One region of the Hoeflea phototrophica DFL-43 genome, then DNA from elsewhere that is predicted to be linked to it. Evidence: riboswitches for the same ligand, from Rfam matches in the RefSeq annotation. Region 1 holds a riboswitch; the other holds the start of a gene.

The links. A riboswitch is a leader RNA that binds a small molecule or an ion and turns the genes downstream of it on or off. The one in region 1 is predicted to bind thiamine pyrophosphate.
Region 2: another riboswitch for thiamine pyrophosphate. It lies ahead of HPDFL43_RS20580 (YkoF family thiamine/hydroxymethylpyrimidine-binding protein); the one in region 1 lies ahead of thiB (thiamine ABC transporter substrate binding subunit).

The regions. Positions count from the first base shown of each region.
Region 1 is NZ_CM002917.1:4,176,062-4,183,592, reverse strand. Features, by position in the region: gene HPDFL43_RS19800 (M48 family metalloprotease) at 1-809, opposite strand, end outside; gene HPDFL43_RS19795 (thiamine ABC transporter ATP-binding protein) at 950-1,672, opposite strand; gene thiP (thiamine/thiamine pyrophosphate ABC transporter permease) at 1,669-3,270, opposite strand; gene thiB (thiamine ABC transporter substrate binding subunit) at 3,332-4,342, opposite strand; TPP riboswitch at 4,381-4,490, opposite strand; gene HPDFL43_RS19780 (thiamine diphosphokinase) at 4,555-5,208, shown strand; gene HPDFL43_RS19775 (ABC-F family ATP-binding cassette domain-containing protein) at 5,211-7,040, shown strand; gene HPDFL43_RS19770 (hypothetical protein) at 7,229-7,531, opposite strand, start outside.
Region 2 is NZ_CM002917.1:4,342,297-4,349,827, reverse strand. Features, by position in the region: gene dapF (diaminopimelate epimerase) at 1-15, opposite strand, end outside; gene HPDFL43_RS20590 (MBL fold metallo-hydrolase) at 97-1,152, opposite strand; gene HPDFL43_RS20585 (diguanylate cyclase) at 1,364-3,010, shown strand; TPP riboswitch at 3,182-3,295, shown strand; gene HPDFL43_RS20580 (YkoF family thiamine/hydroxymethylpyrimidine-binding protein) at 3,290-3,898, shown strand; gene HPDFL43_RS20575 (ABC transporter permease) at 3,903-4,691, shown strand; gene HPDFL43_RS20570 (ABC transporter ATP-binding protein) at 4,688-5,437, shown strand; gene HPDFL43_RS20565 (ABC transporter substrate-binding protein) at 5,440-6,423, shown strand; gene HPDFL43_RS21520 (deiodinase-like protein) at 6,444-7,160, opposite strand; gene HPDFL43_RS20555 (MarR family winged helix-turn-helix transcriptional regulator) at 7,163-7,531, opposite strand, start outside.

The DNA.
Region 1 (7,531 bases):
GCAAGCTGCATGCGCTGAGGGGCATTGGGATGGCTTGCAAGAAAATCCAGGTTGGTGTCGGTGTCCGGATCGACAGAATTGAAGCGTTGATTCGCGTCCATCGATTCGAGGAACCGGGCGGCGGCGAAGGGGTCGTAACCTGCCTCTCCGAGCATTCTCACACCGATGACATCAGCCTGGAGTTCCTGGTTGCGCGAAAAGGCGGCGAGTGAAAGCTTGCCGCGGGCGAGCACCTGCCGTCCGGCGATGGAATTGGAAAACAGCTCTTCAGCGACCTGGCCGGCGAGCTCGACTTCCTGTTCGCGGCGCTGGCGCTCAAGTCCGTGGTTGGCGGTGACATGGGCCATTTCATGGGAGAGAACCGCAGCCACTTCCGATGCGTCATTGGCAAGGGCGAGCAGTCCGCGGGTCACATAAAGATATCCGCCGGGCAGCGCAAAAGCGTTGACAGCGGGCGAATTGAGCACGGTGATGCGGTAGGCCTGCTGCGGGTTTTCTGAAACCAGTGTCAACGCGCCGACAATGCGTGCCACCAGACGTTCGGTCTTGGCGTCACGATATTCGCCGCCATAGCTTGCGATGATCCGGGGATGCTCATTGGCGCCGATCCGTGTGCGCGGGTCGGACGCGCCTGCGCTTTCCGCCGTCTGCGGTACGTTCGATGGCCGCAGATTCGGCTCGTAGAAATCCACGCCAAGGTTCTGGCAACCGGCAAGCAACAAAGCCGTGCCGAAAAAGGCTGCCGATCTAAGGCTTGCGCGTTTGGGTGCGCCGATCAAGATCAAATTGGACGCTGCAGTCTTGGCCATTGTCCGTGTCTGCGTTCGGTTTCAATCTTGCCGGAACGGAGGCTTGGGAGCATCGGCGGCCGGAGCGGAAGTGACGGGTTTATATTACTTTACACTGCTTCTCCAGTGGCAAGCAGTCACGACCAAAATGTGGCGCGGGCTCAAGAAGTGGCGGAACGGCCCAAATATTTCTCGAGATCGGGCAAGTCGCGGCGTTCAAAAAAGCCGGCTATGGACGCATCCGCAGTGATCCGTCCGCCCGAGACGAACAGCACCTGCTGGGCCGCCGTCCTGGCTTCATCGGGATCGTGGGTGACCATGATCACGGTCGCGCCGACTTCGGTGCGGATATCGAGCATCAGGGACAACATGTCGGCGGCCAAACCGGGGCCGAGGCCATCAAACGGCTCATCGAGAAGCAGCAGCGGCCGGTGGCGGGCAAAGGCGCGGGCCAGCGCGACACGCTGGCGTTCGCCGCCTGAAAGCGTCGCCGGCATGCGATTGCCAAAACCGGCAAGGTCAACGCGCTCCAGAGCCGCCTCGACACGTGACCAAGCTGCAGCGTCAAGCCGCAGGGCGGGATCGAGGCCAAGGCCGATATTTGTGCGGATGTCGAGGTGGGCGAAGAGGTTGTTGTCCTGGAACACCATTGAAACACCGCGTTCGGCCGGAGCAAGCTCATTGACCCGTTTTCCGTGGAGACGGATCTCGCCGCTGCGCGGAGACAAAAAGCCGGCGGCGAGATTGAGCAGTGTCGATTTGCCTGCGCCCGATGGTCCCAGAACGGCGGTGACGCTGCCTGCCTCGCGGCTGAAGGAGAACTCCGCGCTCAGATTCCCGACGCCGAAGCAAACCGCGTCGAATGTGATTGCGGGGGCGTTCAACGCCTCTCCTCCTTGCTGGGATTGCCTAATCTGTCGGCCATCAAGATGAGCCCCATGGTCGCAATGCCCAGCAAAAGCGCAAGTCCCGCGGCGTCATCGGTCCGGTAACTGCCGAGTTTCTGATAGAGCAGCCAGGGCAGGGTGATGATGCGATCGCTGCCAAACAGTGCGATTGCGCCGAGATCGCCCAGTGACAGCGCCAGCGCGAAAGCAAAGCCGGTGGTCAGCGGCATCAGAATGGCCGGCAGATCAATGTGCCGGAGCCGGTTGAAACCCGTGATGCCGAGCGATAGCGAGAGCCGGCCATTGCGTGCCATGGCGGTCTGATAGGCGGGTTCGAGCACCCGCATCACAAAGGGCAGCGCCATCAGCGCATTGACAGTGATGATAGCTGCCAGAGGTGCTGCGAGTTGCCCCGCGCCGCCGCCGAGCATCAGAAACCAGCCGGCGCCAAGGACGACCGGCGGGACCAGCAAAGTGAGTGATCCCGCAGCTCCCGAAAATGTGGAGAGTATTGCCAGACTTCGTCTGGTGGGTGGATCGCCGGCGGAATGGCGTGCACGGACCATCAGGCCTGCAATCAGGATGGCGAGCAAGGCCGCCGCTGCACCAATGCCGAAGCTGGTTGCCGTGGCGCGCCAGAACAGTGGATCGCCAAGCAGTCTGGGCAGGTCTGCGGCAAGGCCGGCAAAGACCACCGCTGCCATCGGACCGGCCACGAACAGCGCTCCAAGGCCAATCAGCAGGGCATCGGGCAGGGTTGCCCATCCGCCACGCACATCGGGCCGCATTGTGCCACCGCCCTTGGTGCTGCCCGGATCGGTGGGAGCCGAAATAAGCTTCAGTCCGGCCATGATTGCCAGCGTGAGGGCGATCTGGATGCCTGAGAGCAACACCACGCGGTTTGGATCGAAGTCAAACCGCAGTGCCTGATAGATCGCCACCTCCAGGGTGGTGGCAGCCGGGCCGCCGCCCAGAACCAGCACGAGTGTGAACGATGTGGCACACAGCATGAAGACCAGACCCGCAGCGCCTGCTACAGACCGGCGCATCGTCGGCCATTCGATCAGGCGAAACAGGGTGAAGCCACCGAGCCCGAGATTGGCTGCGGTTTTCCAGTACTCGCCCGGCAACCGCTGCAAGGCCGGAAGGATCAGCCGGGTGGCCAGTGGCATGTTGAAGAACACATGTGCCAGCAGGATTCCGCTAAGCCCGTAAATCGAGAAGGGTGTCTGGACGCCGAACAGGGCCAGGCCCTGATTGGCGAGCCCGCTGCGGCCCCAGATCTCGATCAGGCCGAGGGCCGCGACCAATGGGGGGAGGCCGAGCGGTAGCGCAAACAAGCTGATCAGCCATTCCCGGCCTGCGAAATGGGGTCGCCGGGCAAGCGCACGGGCAAGCGGGATGGCGATCAGCACACTGAGCAGTGTGGACAACCCGGCCTGCATCAGCGTGAACCAGGTGATGCGCATCAGGTATGCGCTCTGGTTGCCCGACGCGCTGCTGCTGCCTCCGCTCGAGATTCCAAAGGAAATCAATACGGCTATTGGTACGGCCAGGGCGAGGCCCACTGCGACCAACGCAATCACGCCGCCCATACGGGCGGCGTGATGTTCAGGTCCTGTCAGTGAGCTTGTCAGCACGGGATGAACGCCACAATCAGCGGCTCATGGCGCCGAGCCATTCGTCAATCCAGGCTGCGCGGTTTCCAGCCACCTCTTCCGGTGAAAAGAGCAGGGTCTTTTCCGGATTGACCAGGGTTGCGAATGCCTCCGGCAGGTCGGTGGAGGTTGCTGCTGCCGGCCACATCCAGTTGTTGGTCGGGATTTCGTTCTGGAAGCCGGGGGTCATCATGAATGCGAGGAACTCGCGTGCCAACTCCTTGTCGGGTGCATTTGAGAGAAGTCCTGCCACCTCGATCTGAAGGTAGTGGCCTTCTGAGAACTCGGCCGCACGGTAACGATCGGTGTCTTCAACCACCATGTGGTAAGCGGGTGAGGTGGTGTAGGAGAGCACCATTGGGGCTTCGCCCGAAGTGAACAACCCATAGGCCTCCGACCAGCCCGGCGTGACGGTGAGAACGCGGCCAGAGAGTTTTTCCCAGGCGGCAGCGGCCTCATCGCCATAGACCGACTTGACCCAGAGCAACAGACCGAGGCCGGGCGTGGAGGTGCGTGGGTCCTGGATCACGATCTTCTGGTCTGCATCGCCTTCGACAAGATCCTTGAGGCTTGCCGGCGGCGTTTCGATGCTCTGACTGTCATAGATCACGGCGAAATGGCCGTAGTCATAGGGAATGAAAGTATCATCCGCGAAGCCACCTGGAACCGAAATCGCTGCGGTGTCGAGGCCGTGCGCGTCAAACAGGCCGGTGGCCTTGGCTTCTGCGACCAGATTGGTGTCGAGCCCGAGCACGATGCCTGCTTTCGCCTTTTCGCCTTCCAGCTTAAGCCGGTTCAGAAGCGCCACGCCATCGGCAACGCCGACCCATTTGAGGTCGCACTCGCAGTTGGCCTCAAAGGCAGCTTCGATCTTGGGCCCTGGACCCCATTCCGCGACGAAGCTGTCATAGGTGTAGATCGTCAGTTCCCTGTCGGCACCGATGGCGGGCTGAACAATGAAAGGGAATGCTGCAACAAGTGCAGCAGAAAAAAGGCTTGTCTTGCGCATCGATCGCGCCTCCTTGTGTTGTTAAAACAGGAATAGGCGCGTAATCGGCGTCTAATCCCTCCGCCGGTACAAACCGGATCAGGTTCTTCGGGTTGGCCACTTGGCCTCTCAGCCCGGTTTTTGACGCCAGGCACCCCGTTAGAGCGAGACAAGACATAGAATTTCTCGCCAACTCTGGCAAGTGCGGCAAAAGCTGCTATTGGCTGTCCGCGATGAAATCTGATCTGACATTTGCAATCCTGCTTGGTGGCGCACTGGTGCCTGATGAACGGGTCCGGACCCTGGTCCAGGGCGCTCGTGCGATCGCGGCTGATGGCGGCATGGCGCATGCGGCGGCGCTGGGGCTTAAGCCGGAACTCTGGGTGGGTGACTTTGATTCCACGGCCGACGATCTGCTGGCACGTCATAGCGGCGTGCCACGGCAGGCGTTTCCGGCGGAGAAGAACTTCACCGACGGAGAACTTGCCGTCGAAGAGGCGATCGCCCGTGGTGCGACCCGATTGATCCTGGTCGGGGCCTTTCAGGGCGCACGTACGGACCACGCGCTCGCGCATCTCATGCAGGCCGTCACCCTTGCCGAGCGCGGCCTCAATCTGGTGCTGACCTCGGGGACGGAAGAGGCGGTTCCGTTGCTGCCAGGGTCGCTGACGCTTGATCTTCCTGCCGGGTCGCTCATGTCGGTGATCGGGTTTTCGGATCTTGGCGGTCTGAGCCTTTTGGGCGTGAAATATCCGCTTCAGGAGGCCGATATCGCTTTCGGTGCCTCGCGCACCATATCGAATGTGGTCACCGGTCCGATGACCGCGAGCCTTCAATCCGGGCGGGCGCTTGTGCTTGCCCGGCCGCATGATTTTTCCGGAAGCTGACCATGGCGCCACCGATTCTCAAACTTGACGACATCAGACTGTCCTTCGGAGGCGCGCCGCTGCTGGACGGAGCGGAACTGCAGGTGGAGCCGGGGGACCGGATTTGCCTTGTGGGCCGCAACGGCTCTGGCAAATCAACTCTTTTGAAGATCGCGGCGGGACTTGTCGAGCCGCAGTCGGGTGAGATCTTCAGGCACCCGTCCTCGACGATCCGCTATCTGCCGCAGGCGCCGGATTTCGGGGACTTCACCACGGTTGAAGCCTATGCGGAAGCCGGGCTGGGCCCCAGCGACGATCCGCACCGGGTGAGTTACCTGCTTGGAAATCTGGGTCTGGATGGGGCTGCCGACCCGCAGACTCTTTCAGGCGGTGAGGCGCGCCGTGCAGCCCTGGCCCGTGCGCTTGCGCCGGAACCCGATATTTTGCTGCTGGATGAGCCGACCAACCATCTTGATCTGCCGACCATCGAATGGCTCGAAGAAGAGCTTGTGCGTGCGCGTGGCGCGCTGTTGGTGATCTCCCATGACCGGCGCTTTCTCGAGCGCGTCGGGCGCGCCACTGTCTGGCTTGACCGAGGACGGTCGTTGAGGCTGGAGAAGGGGTTCGAACATTTTGAGGCCTGGCGTGATGAGGTGCTTGAGGCAGAGGAGCTGGAGCAGCACAAGCTGGGACGCGCCATCGAGCGCGAGGAACATTGGCTGCGCTACGGTGTGACCGCGCGGCGCAAGCGCAACATGCGACGGCTTTCGCAGCTGCACACCATGCGGGCGGACCACCGAGGCCACAAGGGTCCGCAGGGGCGGATCAACGCGCAGGTGGCGGAGGGCCGGGACTCGGGCAAGCTGGTGATCGAGGCGGAAGGGATATCCAAGGTCTATGACAAGGCACCGGTGGTTCGCGATTTTTCGATCCGGATCAATCGCGGTGACTGTCTGGGCATCATTGGTCCCAATGGTGCCGGCAAGACAACGCTGCTGAAGATGCTGATTGGCGAATTGGAACCCGACACCGGGTTTGTGCGGCATGGATCGAAGCTTGACATCGCCGTGCTCGACCAGCGCCGCGACGTGCTCAATCCGGATGAAACGCTGGCGCATTACCTCACCGATGGCCGTGGCGACAGCCTTATCGTGAATGGCGAAGCCAAGCATGTGACCGGCTACATGAAGGACTTTCTGTTCCAGCCGGAGCAGGCGCACACGCCGATCCGGAACCTTTCGGGTGGAGAGAAGGCACGGCTGGTGCTGGCGAGAATTCTGTCGCAGCCTTCGAACCTGCTGATCCTTGATGAGCCGACCAATGATCTCGACATGGAAACGCTGGATCTGTTGCAGGAACTGGTGGCGTCCTACCCGGGCACCGTGATCCTGATCAGCCATGACCGCGATTTCCTCGATCGGACCGTGGGATCTGTGCTGGCGCCCGCCAATCCGACCGATCCTGACGGGCGCTGGATTGCCTATGCCGGTGGCTACACCGACATGCTGGCCCAAAGCGGCGAGGCGGCGCGGGAGAAGAAGGCGAAACAGGCTTCAGAAGCAGCCAAGTCGAGCGGAACGTCCAAGCCGCAGGCCGGCGCGCGCGAGGCATCGCGCAAGCTTTCCTACAAGCAGAAGTTCGCACTTGAATCGCTGCCCGGCAAGATCGAGGCGGCACAAGACAAACTTGCTGCCATTGAGGCCGAAATGGCTGATCCGGCGTTGTTTTCCAAGAATCCGGACGGATTTGCAGCGCGCGCCAAGGCCCATGATGCGCTCAAGACCGACATCGAAGCGATGGAAGGCGAGTGGCTCGAACTCGAGATGCTGCGCGAAGAGATCGAAGGCGGCTGACTGGCCTACAGCGCCGCGCATCCAATCTGATGCGCAAAGGACGCTGTAACGCTTTGAATTGATGCATGTACGCTGTCGCTCAATTGGGTCCAATTGAGCGAGGCATGCGCTAGCGGTGCACGAATGAGAGTTTCACCCGTGCACCTTTTCTTGCATCCGGCCCCATGGCGGGCATGAGGCTTGGCGGCTCAGTTCACCTGGGTCACCGCATCGATGACGAAAGTGTGCAACTCATCTTCGCCATGGTCGCGGATCGAAATATACTCGCCTTGCTTGAAAATGTGGCTTGAGAGCCTGAAGCCGGTTTCATCATCGTCCGCATCGGCGGGATCATAATCAAAGGCCCAACCGCCCTTGGGGTGATGGACCAGATAACCCAGTGCCGAACGCTCGCCATCCCAGAACCGCATCACGGTTGATGATGACGGTGATTTCTCCCAGGCAGCCTTGTCGAGATGACCATCGGCATCGAGTGGCGCGTGAATATCATA
Region 2 (7,531 bases), 170 kb from region 1:
AACCGTCGATTCCATGTGCGCGCCTACCAGTTAACTTCCCGGCCTATATGGCTGAAAAGCGGCCGGATTACCAGTGTGCCGGACCTGATCTTACCTTCAGGCCGTCTGCGGAAGATCCCAGACTTCACCGACATGAAGCGGCCGGAAGCGCTCGGGCGCAACGCCCTTTTGGGCAAGCGCGGCATTGAGAACGTCCTTGGGGGCGTCACGCCCCTCATTGGTCAGCTGGAAGGTGCCCCAATGGTGGCCAAGCGCGTAGTCGGCACCCGAGAGCACAAAACCCTCGATGGCTTCTTCCGGGTTCTGATGCTGGTCCTTCATGAACCAGCGCGGCTCGTAGGCGCCGACGGGCAGGATTGCGGCGCGGAACTTGCCGTGGCGTTCCCTCGCATTGGTGTAGGGCCGGCCCTTGTCGAAGCCGGTGTCGCCGATATGCAGGATCTTGCCGCCGGACGTTTCGATCACGAAGGCCGCCCACAGCGCCATGGAGCGGTCATTCATGCCACGCGCCGACCAGTGATGGCAGGGTTCGAAATGGATGGTTGCTGGTCCGGATTTGACGGCCTGACCCCAGTCGCCGGTCATGATCTGCATACCCGGAGTATGGTTCTTGATGATGGCGTCATTGCCAAGCGGCGTGATCACCAGCGGATTGTGCGCCTGCCGCAGCCGCGCCAGGGTGGTCAGATCGAGATGGTCATAGTGATTGTGCGACAGCAGCACCAGATCGATCTTGGGCAGGTCTTCAAAGGCGACGCCCGGATCGATGATCCTTTTGGGGCCTGCAAAGGACACCGGGCTGGCGCGGTCGGACCAGACGGGATCGGTGAGGATGTTGATTCCTGCAGTCTGGATCAGCATCGTCGCATGACCCACCATGGTGATTCTCAACGCATCGCCTTCAACCCGGGCTTCCGGCTTTGCCGGTGCAAAGGGGCTTGAGGCGCTTGCAGGCCAGGTTTCGCTGGTCTCGCCAAGCTTCCACTTGAGCAGCTCCGAAAATCCCTTGGGCGCCGAGCCGTCGGGATTGAAGAACCGGGTCCCGTCGAAATGATCGCTGACAGGGCCGGAATGATAGGGATTGTTGGCGCGAATGAGTGCCATTGCGGTTCCAGAGGCGCCAAGGCCAAACAACCCTGCAAGCGCGGACATTTTGAGAAAAGAGCGTCGGTTCATGGTGTGAAATATGGGCTTTCTCAGAAAAGGATCAAGAGACTGGCTTGCCCGGTCCGCGCGCCGTTTCAGGCAAGATGTTGCTGTCTGTGGCAAAGGTTCTTTAGGAAAACTCGGGTATCTCTGACTTGGAGAGGCGCTCACAAACGCGCAACCAGCGCCCTCTGCCTGATTGGCCCAAGGAAAGAAGATGAGCTTCTCGACTCCGCTCCTCGTCGTGATAACGGTGCTGGTGATCCTTCTGATCGTCATAACCGTCCGGTCGCCACAGGCGCCGGGGCGAACCGCTTTCGGGTTGGCCGCCGTGGCATCGCTCTGGTGGACCGCCATGGTCGTGCTTCGCCTCAACAGCGATGACCTGACGGACAAGATAATGTTCAGCAGGCTGGCCTGGTTTGGCATCATGGCCACGCCTCTGTTCTGGTCGGCAGCCCTTCTTGACCATGCCGGCTTCAGCCAAGTCACCAAACGCCTGCCCATCACCATCATGTTCATAGTTAGCGCGCTGGCTGGCTTGGGCGCCCTGACGGATGGCTATCATCACGGGCTCTACACCGGAATCATCAACGAAGAACGGCCGAGCTTCACCTACGGATGGCTGTTCTACACGTTGTTGCTGGTGGCGTATCTGTGCATGATGCTGGCATGCGCGATGTCGATTTCGCAACTGAAGCGGGCCGCCCGTCTGCACAGAAACCAGATGATTGCGCTGCTGATCGCAACATGTGTCCCGTGGGCATGCAACGCGGCTTTCGTTCTGTTCGGGTTCCGGCTTTTCAACGATGACCCGACGCCCTTCGCCTTCGGTGCAACGGTGTTGTCCGTGCTTTTTGCCCAACACCGCGGAAAACTGTTCACTGCACCGCCCATTGCCCGGGGCATCATTTTCTCGGTTCTGCCGGATCCGATCGTCGTGCTTGCGCCGAGCGGTCTGGTTCTCGAAATGAATCCGGCAGCGGAGAAGCTGACGGGATTCAGCAACGAAACCGTGGGGACCACACTGCCGCCGTTTCACCCGCTGATGGGTCTTGTCGCTGCGGACGGGGGGCCCGGGACAAAGAAACCGATTGTTCACTTCGCCGCGATGGGGAAGATCTTCGAAGTCTCGGTTCAGCCACTGGAGCGCTGGGGCCGGCAAGGCAGCATCATGTTCGTGTTGCGCGACGTCACCGAGCGCGAAGCAGCGCAGCAAAGCCTCTCGGATACCGGGAAAGCGCTGAAACTGCGCCTTGAGGAAAATTTGCGGCTGCAGGAGAAACTGGAGCGGCAGGCTTTTGAAGACCACCTGACAGGTCTGTTCAATCGCCGTCACGCCAGCTCCACCATGCCGCCTGTACTGGCGAGTGCGCGCGAAGACGCGCCGGTTTCCTTGATCATCGTGGATCTTGATTACTTCAAGCAGGTCAATGACCGCCACGGTCATGATGTCGGCGACAAGGTGTTGCAGGCTTTTGCAAGGATCCTCAGTGACAGCTTGCAGGCCGGAGAAATTGCGTTCCGCTACGGCGGCGAGGAATTCCTCATCGTGTTGCCGGGCGCAGGCCGCAATCAGGCGCTGGAACGATGCAGTTTGTGGCGGCAAGAGCTTGCCGCGCTGACCATTGTAGAGCTGAAGGACGACCAGCTGTCTTTCTCTGCAGGCATAGCCTTCGCACCCGAGGCAGGCGCGTCGCTGACAGAGTGCACAAAGGCAGCCGACATTGCCCTTTACCGGGCAAAGATATCCGGTCGCAACACGGATGTCGTCTGGGGCGAGCATCTTGGCGGCATGAGCCGCGACGGGTCAACCGACAACCGCAATGCGGTCGAGCGCCGGACACACAGAGCCTGGGTGTGATGCCTGGCGCGCTGGATCGGATTGCCTTGCGCAACAATCTCCACGCATCCTTTCAAATCTCAGACATGGATGACGGTACGGCGCAGGCATTGCCGTTTTGAAGCCGGCTTAAAAAACCACGCCGCTTGACCAAAAAGACTCTTGCATTTGCATGCAAAGCCTGTTGAATACGGCTCACCACAGGGGTGCCGCGTAGAGCCGCGGCTGAGATGCGGGCGACAAGCCTGCGGACCCTCGAAGCTGATCTGGATAATGCCAGCGTAGCAAGGAGGAACCAGGATGTTCGCAGGCGCGCAAGTCTCCCTTTACCCCATGACCGACGGGTTCGTGGACGTGATCATGTCGTCACTCTCGGCGCTGGATCCCTATCGAGAGCGGCTCAGGATCGAGACCGACGATATCTCCACGCTGATCGTCGGGCCGCCGGAAGTGCTGTTTCCCGCCCTGCGCGATCTTTATGTCGCAGCCGCCGCGTCCCGGCAGCATGTTGTGCTGCGGGCAACGCTGTCGCGTGGCTGTCCCGGCGAGCCTGATGACCCGATCTGCCAGACCAATGCGCTTGCCAATCCTTCCGAACCGCTTGATTCGCGGCAGGCCGGGGCCTTGGCCGCTCTGGCTGAAACGCCACAAACCGGCGAGACGGCGCGGGCGCAATTCTCGCTTTATGTGATGGGTGCCGGCGACCACATGGCCGAAATCATGGGCTGCATTGATTTCCTCAAGAGAAGCGGCACGTTCGACCGGTCGAAAAATTTCTGCACCCGGCTGATCGGCGATTCGGGTCCGGTATTTGCCACACTGCAAGAGGCCTTCTGCCGCTTCGGCCCGCCGCAGGGCCATGTCACCATTGATCTGACGGTTTCAGCCAACAGTCCTTCGATCGCCTGATCCGATGGCCCGTTTGTTGTCCCGCCTGCCGGCGGCACGGTTTCGCCGTGTCCTGCCCGCAATTCTCAGTGTCGCGGCTCTGCTCGCGGCCTGGGAAGTCTATGTCCGTGCCTCGGGCATTTTGGCGCTGGTGCTGCCGGCGCCCTCACGGGTGATCGGCCAGATCGTGGCCAATCGCGAAATCCTGTGGGCCAACACGCTGCCCACGCTCACCGCAACCCTGACCGGGTTTGCCTGTTCGCTCAGCGTGGCGTTTGCGCTGTCGGTTCTGATCGATTTCATCCCGCGTCTCAGGCGTGCCCTGTTCCCGGTCTTCGTCATCAGCCAGACCCTGCCGCTGGTGGCGATCGCGCCGCTGGTGGTGCTGTGGTTCGGCTTTGGCCTGACCCCGAAAATCCTGCTGGTGGCGCTGGTCACCTTCTTTCCGATGCTGATCGCGCTGGTGGATGGCTATCACTCCACCGATCGCGATATTTCGGCACTGCTGGCGTCGATGGGTGCGTCGCGCGCCACGATCTTCCGCCGCGCCCGGCTGCCCTCGGCGACGCCCTATTTCTTTGCCGGCTTACGGATCTCGATCACCTATGCGGTGGTGGCGGCGATCTTTGCCGAATATGTCGGCGCCCGCGCAGGGCTCGGTATCGTCATTCTCAATGCCAAGAACAGCTTCCGGCCCGATCTGATGCTGGCCGCGGTGGTGATCAGCTCAGCGCTGACGCTGGCCCTGTTTGCGGCAACGGCTCTCGCCCAACGCATGGTGCTGGGCTGGCGTCATGCGGGGGCGGGTCAATGAGCGCGCTGATGCTTGCAAATCTGGCGGTCACACTGGGCGGCACCCCGGTTCTCGACAACATTTCCCTGAGCGTGGCCAGGGGCGAGTTCGTCTCGATCCTCGGGCCATCGGGCGCGGGCAAATCCACCCTGTTCCGCTTGCTCACCGGTGCGATTCGTCCCGATGCGGGCACGATCCTGGTCGATGGCGCGCCGCTTTCACAAACACAGCGCATATTCGCCTTCATGCCGCAGCGCGATGCGCTGATGCCGTGGCGGCGGATCATCGACAATGTCACGCTCGGCCTTGAGGTGCAGGGGGTGGACCGGGAGGCCGCGCGGCGTCATGTGCTGCCGATGTTTCCGGCCTTCGGGCTAGAGGGGTTCGAGCGCCACTACCCGGCGCAGCTCTCGGGCGGCATGCGCCAGCGCGCAGCGCTTTTGCGCACCATCGTTCAGGACCGCCCGATCCAGCTTCTCGACGAACCCTTCGGCGCGCTCGATGCGCTGACCCGGGCCGAAATGCAGCGCTTCATCGAGCGCAGCTGGAGCCAGGCGCGCTGGACCATAGTTCTGGTCACCCATGATGTGCGTGAGGCGGTGGCGCTGTCGGACCGGATCTACGTTTTCTCGCGTCGGCCCGCCCGGATCCTAACCGAATTCCATGTTCCCTGGCCGCGCCCGCGGCTGGGCGGCTCGTTGCCGCCAGAGGCAAGCCGTCTTGAGGCCGAGCTTCTCGACACCCTTCTCAACCAGACAGGAGACTGATCATGAAACACATCCTTGCAGCGCTTGCCCTGCTTGTTGCCTTGCCGGTGCAGGCTGCGGAAAAACTCACCGTGGCGCTCGACTGGACGCCCAACACCAATCATGTCGGCCTCTATGTGGCCCAGGCCAAGGGCTGGTTCACTGATGCCGGTCTTGATGTCGAGATCCTGCCCTACACCGACACCTCGTCGGGCACGCTGGTGGCGACCGGTGTTGCAGAGTTCGGAATCCTCAGCGCCGTCGGCTTTCACAGCCAGCGCTCGATGGGGGCTGACATGACAGCGGTGATGGCAGTGGTGCAGCATGAAACCGGGCGGCTGGTGTTCAACGGTGAGCGCGAGGACATCCAGCGTCCCGCCGATCTTGATGGAAAGATCTATGCCGGCTTCGGCAGCGCCTGGGAAAATGCGCTGATCTCCTCGATCATCCGGCATGATGGCGGCGAGGGCAGGTTCGAGACGGTGACGCTCGGCACCTCGGCCTATGAGGCGCTGGCCAATGGTTCAGTCGATTTCACCCTTGAGGTGCGAACTTGGGAAGGGGTGAATTCGGTGCTGCTCGGCCGCCCGCAGCGCGCCTTCAATTATGCCGATTATGGCGTGCCGGATCAGCACACCACCTTCCTGGGCGGCAATGCGACCTGGCTTGCGGCCAATCCCGCCACGGCCGAAGCCTTCGTCAAGGCAGCCCAGCGCGGTTATGAATTCGCCGCCGACAATCCGGATGAAGCCGGTGACATTCTGATCGCGGAGACCAACGGCATGCTGTCCAATCCCGATCTGGTCCACGCCTCCATGCAGGCGCTGGTCGATGGCGGATTCCTGCGCGATCCCGGCGAACCCGCCGGGCTGATCGATCCGGAGCTGATTTCAGGAATCACCGCTTTCCTGTTCGAAGCGGGGATCCTGCGCGACGCCAATGGTGACGTGCACAAGGCAATGCCGGATGTGTCGGGCTGGACCACCAACCAATATCTGGCGCAGTAGCTCGCGGGATCTTTGAGAGGTCAGCACCGGGTTTCGGCGGAGTATTGCGCGGGCCTGTTGAACAGCAGCCGCAGGTTCCGCTTGATGATGTTGACCCAGATCAGAAATGGCAGGCCCCGGAAGAAATCCGGAGCCGCGCCCTTGCCTGCATGGCCCAGCGTGCGCAAGGCGACAGCGGGCGTTGCGGGGAAAAAGAAGCTGCGCGCAGTGACGGGGCTGTTGTCGGTGAGTTGCCGCAGCGCCTTGCGGGTGGCGGTGGGATTGTTCCATTCCGCGTGGAAAACCACGCATCTGTGCTTGTTGATGATGAACACGGCATTGGGCATGCTGCCATAGGCCTTGTGCGCATGACCTTCCAGATCGTCGATGAATATGGTCCTGGTCTCGCCGTCGAACTGCTTGAGGCGGCGGGCGCAATGGGCCTTGTCGACGAAGCTCTTGTGCGCGGGGATGTTCGCGCCGGGATGGGCTTCTCGGACATAGAGCACGGCTGAAGTTGCGTTGGGGAATTCGCGCTGCAACGGTTCCATGATGGTTCGCCGACTCTGGAACAGTGGGCAGGTGATGCTGCCAAGCTCCAGCACCAGGAAATCTCCGGGAAAGTCGAGCAGGTTTCTGCTTTCGCCGTCGACTGTCTCGAGCGTGAAGTCCAGGGCCTTGTGCCCAAGGGCAGCGCCGGTTTGGGTGTCGAACTCGTAGTCATTGGTCGAAAACCCGTCGTAATTGTAATCCTGCATGTTCAGCTCCTTTCGGGGGCGTCCGGGCCTGTGCGCGCTGTCAGTGTTTCGGTGATTTTCCGCAAGGTCCGTAGGGTTGTTTCCATGTCGTCGACCGGGATTTCGGCGACGGCCTCGGCGATGAAGGCCTGGGCTATGGGGATCAGAAGGTGTTTGAGGTCTTCGCCGTGGCGGCTGAGTGTTATGATGCTGCGGCGTCTGTCGGCTAAATCCTCGGAACGGGTGACCAGGTCTTTGCGCACCATGGCGTCGATCAGCCGGGTGACGGTGGTCCGGTCCTTGACCGTTTCCTGAGCCAGCTCGCCTGGCGTTCTCGGCCCCTTTGCCCAGAGCATCAGCAGCAGCGCCCATTCTTCGGCGCTGATCGAATG